2 regions of the Mesorhizobium sp. P3_A9 genome follow, and region 1 is predicted to be linked to the other one. Evidence: riboswitches for the same ligand, from Rfam matches in the RefSeq annotation. Region 1 holds a riboswitch; the other holds the start of a gene.
What was found. A riboswitch is a leader RNA that binds a small molecule or an ion and turns the genes downstream of it on or off. The one in region 1 is predicted to bind cobalamin.
Positions count from the first base shown of each region.

Region 1 (5,631 bases):
CGGCCGGCCGCCATCGGCAAGGCGCGGACCGATGAAGCGGGCGTACCAGTCGACGAACTGGATCACGCCGCCCTCATGCAGCTCCGAATAGGGGCCGGGTTCATAGGCTGGCGACAGGATGCCGAAGGCGTTTTCCTCGACGATGCGGCGGTCCTGGTCGTTGGTCTCGGTCCAGACATGGGTGAGTTCGGCGAGATCGTAATCGACGCCCTCGACCGCATCCTTGTGGACCAGCCATTTGGTCGTCACCGCGGTTTCCGTGGCGCTGATCGGCAGCACGCGGAAGGTGACCGCATGGTCGATCAGGATATGATTCCAGGTCGTCGGGTAGTGATAGTGCATCAACGTGCCGATACGGTCGGCCGAGACGCTGTCGGACAGGTTCTTCTTCACCGCCCGCTTGCCGTTCATCGTGTAGCTGACTGCGTCACGCAGCAGCGGCGCGCGGGTGGCGCGGTACTGCCCGGCCGGGTCGATGCGGAACTTGCTCGGCAGGCCGGCTGCCTCGCATTTGGCCCAATGCGCCAGCATCTCCGGGTCGCTGTCGGCGCCTTGCACGCCGGTCACCGTCGGGGCTTCCGGGAAGGTCTTGCACAGCTCCGGGTGATTGCCGGCGCAATGGTAGCACTCGCGGTTGTTTTCCCAGACGAGCTTCCAGTTGCCCTTCTCGACGATCGTGCTCTCGAAGGCGATCTTTGCTTCGCCCAGGCGGTGCGGCTTGAGGTAGGGCTCGATCATCGCCCGCATCGGTGCGAAGTCGGCGGGCTCCTTGGCCAGGCAGATGAAGATGTAGCCGGCCACGCTCTCGCAGGCGACCGGCTTCAGGCCGAACTGGCTCTTGTCGAAGCCGTCGGCCATCTGGCGGGCAAACAGCAGCCTTCCGTCCAGCTCGTAGGTCCACTGGTGATAAGGGCAGACCAGCTTGGCGGCCATGCCCTTGTCGGTGTTGCAGACGCGGCTGCCGCGATGGCGGCAGGAATTGTGGAAGGCGTTGATCTCGCCCTGCTGATCGCGCACCAGCACGACCGGATAGTCGCCGATCTGTACGGTGATGAAGCTGCCGGGCTTCGGCAGTTCGCAATCATGGCCGATGAACAGCCAGTCGCGATACCAGATCAGCTCCATGTCCAGTTTGAAGAAATCGGGATCCGTGTAGAAGGGCTGCTCGAGCGAGAATCCGTCCCTGCGGCTGTTCAAGAGCCTCAGCATGTCGTTGCGCGTATCCATGTCCTGTCCTCTTCGTTCAAGGACTGAACTGGTGGTGATTGAGGAAGGATCGGGCGCAGGCCGGCGAAAGCCGGGCATGCACCATCCGCCTCTTGACCGCCCACCGCGATCAGTCGAGTCTAGAAATCTCGGGCTGGTTTCCGGGCTCTGGAGTTGTCCTTGCGGACCATCGCGACACCTTCCCAGGCTTTCGCCCAGTGGTCTCCCGTTGCGACTTGAACTCCACCACCGTTGCGGGGGCAGCGCCGGATTCTGACCGGCTTCCCAATTCTCCGCTCCATCGTCACGAAGCGGCACCTGAGATGTCATGATCTAATCACGACAGCGCTTGCGACATCGGCATGAAAGCGACATCGCATCCATGTGGCGCGACACGCATGCGCAATGATCGGTCAAGGACCGTGGTCACGGAAATCATCGTGGTGCCGGCTGTGCCGGCTATCAAAATCGACCCGAAACGGGGGCAAAAAGGGTTAACGGTTTCGAAAAGTGACTATTAGCACATTCTAAAATCGAACCGAACGGTTCGTTTCTGTTGACGGTGCGTGCAGGACGGTGTGAACGCTGAGCCTCCGATACAGTTGGTGATCGCAGTGCTGGTTTCAACTAACTTTTTGATATCAATAGGAAAAATGTTCGATCAAGAGGGCCTTGGTACAATTTCAAGTGGTGGATACTTGGTCCACACGGAACAACTTCGTGATTGGAAACGGCCAGCTGGCTTTCCCACATCGGGGCTGTCCGAACGACGCGATTTTAATCCCAAGACACGCCGCTAGACGGACGGAAAAAAATACTGGAGTACCCAAAATGAAAAAGATTGTTCTCACTGCCGCCGCCCTTCTGGCCATTTCCGGCAGCGCCTTCGCTGGTAGCGACAACTACGGTTCGAATGCCTCCCCGGCAGCTGCTGCTGTCGACAGCTCGCACACCGCTTCGATCAAGAAGTCGGAACCGGCTGCTCAGACGCCTGTCCAGGGTGCTGACCACAACCTCTTCGGCAACCACTAACAGCCGATCCCGGCCAACGGCGGGGTTTTTGTCCGCCGCTCTGGCCGACCTTAAGAAATTCAGGAGACTAACATGAACAAGTTCATCATTGCTGCCGTCGCCGTCCTGGCCATCTCCGGCAGCGCCTTTGCCGGCAGCGACAACTACGGCTCCAATGGCGCCAACCAGCCTGCCGTTGCTTCGACCGACAGCTCTTACACGGCTTCGATCAAGAAGTCGGAACCGGCTGCCCAGGCACCTGTTCAGGGTGCCGATCGTAATCTTTTCGGCCGCTAACAGCCGATTCCGGGAGCGGCGGTTTGCCCCGCTGCTCCCGTGAAACTCAAAATTCAGGAGACTTGAAATGAAGAAGATCATCCTTGCTGCCGCCGCCGTTCTGGCCATCTCCGGCAGCGCCTTCGCAGGCAGCGACAACTACGGCTCCAATGGCGCCAACCAGCCTGCCGCGACTTCGGTCGACAATTCGCGTACGGCTTCGATCCGCAACAGCGGCTCGCCCGTCTACAAGCTGCTCAATTCGTCGGGCGACGTGCAGAAGTCGATCCCTCAGAGCAGTGACCGGGACCTCTTCGGCAACCACTAACAGCCGAAGCTGACCTCCAAAAAAGAGCGGCGGGCCTGGCCCGCCGCTCTTTTTTATGTGCCTTGATTCAGCGGAGCTGTTCGCCTCAGGCCGCCTTTGCTTCCGGCTTTTGGAGCGCGAAGGAATGTCCGTCCGCATCGAAGATGTGCAGGTCTTCGCCATTGGCGCTAAGCCGCAATGTCGAGCCGCGCTTGACCTCGGCATTGCCGGGCAGCTTGGTCACCAGCGGCAGGTCGGCGCGGCCGATGTCGACGTAGACCAGCTGAACCTCGCCGAGTTGTTCGACATAATCGACCGTTCCCTCGAACAGATAATCCGCGCCGGTGGCGATGATCAGGTCCTCCGGCCGCACACCGAAGCTTACCGCCGCACCCTTCGCCGAGGCAGGTGTCGTGATCGGCACCGTGGCCTTGCGCCCGCCGACATGGCTGACCACGGTCGGGTTGCCGGTCTTGTCGATCGTCGCCGGCAGGATGTTCATGGCCGGAGAGCCGATGAACTGGGCGACGAACAGATTGCCGGGCTTCTTGTAGAGATCCATCGGCGTACCGACTTGCTCGATATGGCCGTCCTTCAACACCACGATGCGGTCGGCGAGCGTCATCGCCTCGACCTGGTCGTGGGTGACGTAGATCATGGTCGTGTTGGGCATCGATTCCTTAAGCTTGGCGATCTCGATACGCGTGGCGACACGCAGCGCGGCATCAAGGTTCGACAGCGGCTCGTCGAACAGGAACACTTTCGGATTGCGCACGATGGCGCGGCCGATGGCGACACGCTGGCGCTGCCCCCCCGACATCGCCTTGGGCAGCCGGTCGAGATATTTGGTCAGCTGCAGGATTTCCGCAGCCTGGCGCACGCGCCGGTCGATCTCGGCCTTGTTCTCCTTGCCGATCTTCATCGAGAACGCCATGTTGTCGTAGACGGTCATGTGCGGATAGAGCGCGTAGGACTGGAACACCATGGCGATGCCGCGCTTCGACGGCGGCACGTCATTGACCACTTCGCCGTCGATCTTGAGCTCACCGGCCGTGATTTCCTCGAGCCCGGCGATGGAGCGCAGCAAGGTCGACTTGCCGCAGCCCGACGGACCGACGAAGACGATGAACTCGCCCGATTTGATATCGAGGTCGATGCCATGGAGAATGTTGAGATTGCCGTACGACTTCTTCACTTGTCTCAGATTGACATCGGCCATTGGTTTCCTCCCAGTGATTTCCTCAAAGATTCAGTCGATGCGCCCGAACCAGGCGCCGTAGCCGCCAAGCTCGATCGAACCGGGGCTCGCTTGCCCGGAAAACCCGTGTCCCGGCAAAGGTTGCAGTGATCGGCTGCCAAGGTCAACCTTGGCCGGCTTGGCGCCGAGGTTGAAGACACAGACGATCTGCTCGTTGCCGGCCCGGCGCGTGAAGGCGACGGTGTCGCCCTCGCTTTCGATGAAGGTGATATCGCCCTTGGCCAGTGCCGGATGGGCACGGCGGAAGGTGAGGAAGCGCCGATAGTGCTCGAGCAGCGAAGCCTGGTCGCCCTGCTGGACATTGACCGCTTGCGCCAGATGCTTGGCCGGCACCGGCAACCAGGGCTTTGCCTGGGAGAAGCCACCATTCTTGGCGCTGCCATCCCACACCATGGGCGTGCGGCAGCCGTCGCGGCCCTTGAATTCCGGCCAGAAGCGGATGCCATAGGGATCCTGCAAATCCTCGAAGCGCAATTCAGCTTCGCCGAGCCCGAGCTCTTCGCCCTGGTAGAGGCAGACAGAGCCGCGCAGCGACATCAGCAATGCCGAGATGACCTTGAGATAGGCGATCGGATCGGCTTCGCTGGCGGCCCAGCGCGAGGCCGGACGCATCACGTCATGGTTGGAAAAGGCCCAGCACGACCAGCCGTCGCTGGCGACCTTGCCGAAGGCTTCCAGCACCGAGCGGACCTTGTCCGCGCTGATCTTTTCCGGCGCCAGGAAATCGAAGGAATAGCACATGTGCACGCGCTTGCCGCCGGCGGTATAGGCCGCCACGACTTCCAGCCCGCGCTGCGAATCGCCGACCTCGCCGACAGCGGCGGTCGCCGGATATTCGTCGAGCAGGGCGCGGAAGCGTTCGAGGAAGCCGAGGTTTTCCGGTCGGCTCTTGTCGTAGATATGGTCCTGGTAGTTGTAGGGATTGACCGCCGGGGCGGTCTGGTCGTTGCGCTCTTCCGGCGGCAGCGGCGGATTGTTCTCCAGGCCCTGGCTGTGGAAGTAGAAATTGATCGTGTCGAGGCGGAAGCCGTCAACGCCGCGTTCCAGCCAGAAGCGGGTGACGTCGAGCAGCGCGTCCTGGACTTCGCGGTTGTGGAAGTTGAGGTCCGGCTGCTCGGCCAGGAAATTGTGGAGATAGTATTGCTGGCGGCTGGTGTCCCACTGCCAGGCCGACCCACCGAAGATCGACAGCCAGTTGTTGGGCGGCGTGCCGTCGGGCCTTGCGTCCGCCCAGACATACCAGTCCGCCTTCGAATTGTTGCGGCTCGCCCGGCTCTCCTTGAACCATGGGTGGCTGTCGGCGGTGTGCGACAGCACTTCGTCGATCATCACTTTGAGACCCAACCGGTGCGCCTCTGCCGTCAGCGCGTCGAAATCGGCCAGCGTGCCGAACATCGGATCGACATCGCAATAGTCCGAGACGTCGTAGCCGAAATCCTTCATCGGCGACTTGAAGAAGGGCGAGATCCAGATGGCATCTGCGCCAAGCGAGGCGATGTAGGGCAGCCGCCCGATGATACCCTTGAGGTCGCCGATACCGTCGCCGTTCGAATCCTGATAGCTGCGCGGATAG
Region 1 covers NZ_JBFUGJ010000161.1:5,668-11,298, reverse strand. Annotated here, with positions in the region: gene AC1DX0_RS20715 (aromatic ring-hydroxylating oxygenase subunit alpha) at 1-1,227, opposite strand, end outside; cobalamin riboswitch at 1,342-1,543, opposite strand; gene AC1DX0_RS20710 (DUF680 domain-containing protein) at 2,038-2,238, shown strand; gene AC1DX0_RS20705 (DUF680 domain-containing protein) at 2,311-2,514, shown strand; gene AC1DX0_RS20700 (DUF680 domain-containing protein) at 2,582-2,821, shown strand; gene AC1DX0_RS20695 (ABC transporter ATP-binding protein) at 2,907-4,019, opposite strand; gene bglA (beta-galactosidase BglA) at 4,050-5,631, opposite strand, start outside.

Region 2 (3,461 bases), on a different contig from region 1:
TCGGTCAGCGGGATCAGCGTCGAACCATAGGCGATCGACAGCAGCACGAGGGCGACGATCGCCACCGCGCCCGCCGCCATCGCCAGCGCGAATGCCTTGTGCCCCGAGAGCGCGGCGGATCCATGCCTTGGGGCAAGAAGCATCAGAACGCTTCCGGATGCATCGCTTTGGCGATCTTGGCGATCGCCTCGATGTTCGCCGGTCCGGGTGTCAGCTCGGCATAGCGCAGGGCCACGAAGCGCTCGTTCTTGACCGCATCCGTTTCCTTCATCGCCGGATGGGCCTTGAGGAAATCGAGCAATTTCTTGTAGCCGCCACCATCCTGGTAATCGAGCAGGATGAGGAATTGCGGATTGCGCGACGCCACGGTTTCCCAATCGGTGTTGCCCCAGCTGGTGTCCATGTCGGCCATGATGTTGTCACCGCCGGCGGCGGTGATCATGGCGCTGGGAATGGCGAATTTTCCGGCGGTGAACGGCTTGTCCTCACCGGAATCATAGAGGAACACCCGCGTCCCCTTGGCGCTGCCGACCTTGGCGGTGATATCAGCGAGCTGTGACTTCCAGCCGGCAACAAGCTTCTCGGCTTCGGCGTCCTTGCCAAAAATCTTGCCCAGCTTTTCGACGTCGCCATACAGAAGGTCCATCGAGGCGGCGGGGCGGTTCTTGTCGAGATGGACGCAGCTTTCGGTCAGCACCAGCGTCTTGATGCCGTGCGGGGCGAGCGTGTCGGGCGTCACGTCACCGCCCGGCTTCATGCCATAGTACCAGCCGGCGAAGAAGAAATCGGGCTCGACCGCGACGAGGTTCTCGAGCGTCGGATATTTTGGCGCCAGTTCCGGAATGGAACCCTGCTCGGCCTTGAATTCGGGGCCGACCTTGTACCATCCGGTGATGCCGGTCAGGCCGACGATCGACGGCTGCAGCTTCAGCGCGAAGGCCATCTCGGCCATGTTGAGATCGTGGATGACGGCGCGCTTGGGCGGCGCGTCGAAGGTCAACTGCTTGCCGCAGCTGTCGACGGTGACGGGGAAGGCGAAGGCCGTCGAGGCCAGCAGCGAGAAGACGAGCGACAGTGAGAGACGTTTCACGGATTTTGCTCCTTGGTTGAACAGTGTCGGATGAGGAATGGGGTCGATCAGGACGGCGGCGCGGCGCGGTTCGGAACATCGAACACCGTCAGTTCGCGGTCCTCGGTGGGATGGCGCAGGCGAAACACGTCGACGCCGAAAATCTCGCGGATCAGCTGTTGGGTCAGCGCTTCGCGCGGGGCGGCCAGCGCATGCAGCCGGGCTTCGTGCATCACCGCGACCCTGGTGGCGAAGGGCGCCACCAGGGCCAGATCATGCAGCACGGCGATAACCGTCATGCCGAAGCCGGCCACGAGTTCGAGAAGCTCACCGCGGGCGCGCGGATCGAGATGGTTGGTCGGCTCGTCGAGGAACAGCACTTTCGGTTGCTGTGCGATGGCGCGCGCCAGTTGGGCGCGTTGGCGTTCCCCACCCGACAGCGAGCCGATGCTGCGGCCAAGCAGCGGCAACAGCCCGGTCCGGCGCAGCGCATCGACGACAATGTCGCGTTCCTCGCTCCTGCGCCTCAGGCCGGCATGCGGGACGCGGCCAAGCTCGACATAGTCGATCACCGCTAGTCGCGGATCAGGCTGGTCGGTCTGGCCGACGACGGCTATGTGCAACGCCCGTTCGGCGGTCGAGATCCTGTCCAGGCGGCGCCCGCTGAGCTTCACCTCTCCGGAGCTAGGCTTGAGCATGCCCGACAGCATGCGCAGCAGTGTGGTCTTGCCGGCGCCATTGGGGCCGATGATAGCGAGGCGATCGCCTAATGCCACCGACAGGCTGACCGCATGGACCAGATCCCGCCCGTTGGCCGTCGCGCCGAGGTCGCGCGCTTCGAGAAGCGGCATTGTCATCGGCTGTCCCCCGCAGGCTTGCCCGATCCCGGGATGCGGGCCAGCGTCTTGCCGGCCAGTCGGGGCGGGCGTTGTCCGGAATTGCACCAGCCGTCGGCTAGCGAGGCGTAAAGCCTGGCAAATCGCACGAGATCGCCGGCGTCGGCCTCCGCGTCTATGGAGCCGAAGAGATAGGCGGCCTTGCCCGGCGCCTGGAAGGCCACCGTCAGCGGCCGCGCGCAGCCCGCCATGCACTCGACGCCTTCGATCGTGAAGCCATGCGCAACCACGGGCTCGTGGTGGGCTGAGAGCCGGGACCGCAAATCCGCGCAAAGGCTTTCGCCCGACCTGATCCCTGTCGGGACGTCACGGCAAAGCGTGCACACGATGATGCGATGGATGGCGCCGTCCAACTTTCCGTCACTTTCCAAAACTGGCGACGGAAGGATGTTGGCGAGCCGGCCGACAAGACCGACGTCCACGTTTCCTCCCGGCACACCCCGTCCGGTCAACTCAGTGATGGCAGGTCTCCTGGCTCGCGGGTCTCGGCTCAATCCTGCCTTCCCAGCCTTGCCGGCCAGTGGCATATCGGATCTTGCTCACCGCTTACAGTTGCGGGGGCAGCCACGGTCTCGACCTTTGAGGGTCTCACCGTGTTCCCTTTTCACCCCTTGCCTTTCGGCGCGGGGACCATCACGGGGCCACCGTAGATTTGCCCCGAGCGCATCGCAACGATTCTTTTCGACTGAACCTGTCACCATCGCGGCACCGGCAGCTTGTCAGCTAGAGGCGTGCGATATCTCCATCTGTAATGTAATAACAGAACGATTTAGGTGGTTTTCTTTGTCGATGTCAATCCCTTGCCACAACCCTTCGAACTATCGCTGAAGGTTGCGGACGCAGACAGGGCGGAGTTCGCGTGAACCCCGCCCCGGATCGGATAGTCTGCAGGCAGACGCGCTTACTTGCCTGACAGCTGCTTGGCGTTCTCGGGCGTGATCGCCGTCGTCTCGACAGTGACCGTCGTATCCACCGAAGTGGCGCAATCGAGTAGGATCTTCTTCGACATCTCGATCGCTTCCTTCGCACCCGTCGGGTAGGTGAAGGTCGCCGCCCAGTCACCCTTGGCGACGGCCTCGATGCCACCGGCCGGGCCTGGCAAGCCATCAGTACCGATGATCTTGACGTCCTTGCCAGCGCCCTTGGCGGCAAGCAGCGCGCCGGCCGCCATCATGTCGTTCGAGGCGTAGAGCACCTTGATGTCGGGATGCGCCTGCAACATGGCCGAGAAAGCGGTCTGGGCTTTATCCGGCACCCAGTCGGCAGCCTGCTCGGCAACGACCTGGATCTTGGCATTCTCCTTGACGCCGTCCTTGAAGCCATTCAGCCGCTCTACGGCCGGCGTCGAACTCGGGAGACCTTCCAGCACGGCCGCTTCGCCACCTTCCGGCAGCAAGGTCTTGGCGGTGTATTTGCCCGCTTCGAGCGCGATCTTGTAATTGTCGCCGCCGATGAAGGCGGTGTAGTCCTTGCCAGGATCGCCGACCGTCTTGCGG
Region 2 covers NZ_JBFUGJ010000054.1:17,518-20,978, forward strand. Annotated here, with positions in the region: gene AC1DX0_RS11110 (FecCD family ABC transporter permease) at 1-143, opposite strand, end outside; gene AC1DX0_RS11115 (ABC transporter substrate-binding protein) at 143-1,090, opposite strand; gene AC1DX0_RS11120 (ABC transporter ATP-binding protein) at 1,138-1,926, opposite strand; gene AC1DX0_RS11125 (DUF1636 family protein) at 1,923-2,318, opposite strand; cobalamin riboswitch at 2,410-2,615, opposite strand; gene AC1DX0_RS11130 (substrate-binding domain-containing protein) at 2,867-3,461, opposite strand, start outside.
Region 2: another riboswitch for cobalamin. It lies ahead of AC1DX0_RS11125 (DUF1636 family protein); the one in region 1 lies ahead of AC1DX0_RS20715 (aromatic ring-hydroxylating oxygenase subunit alpha).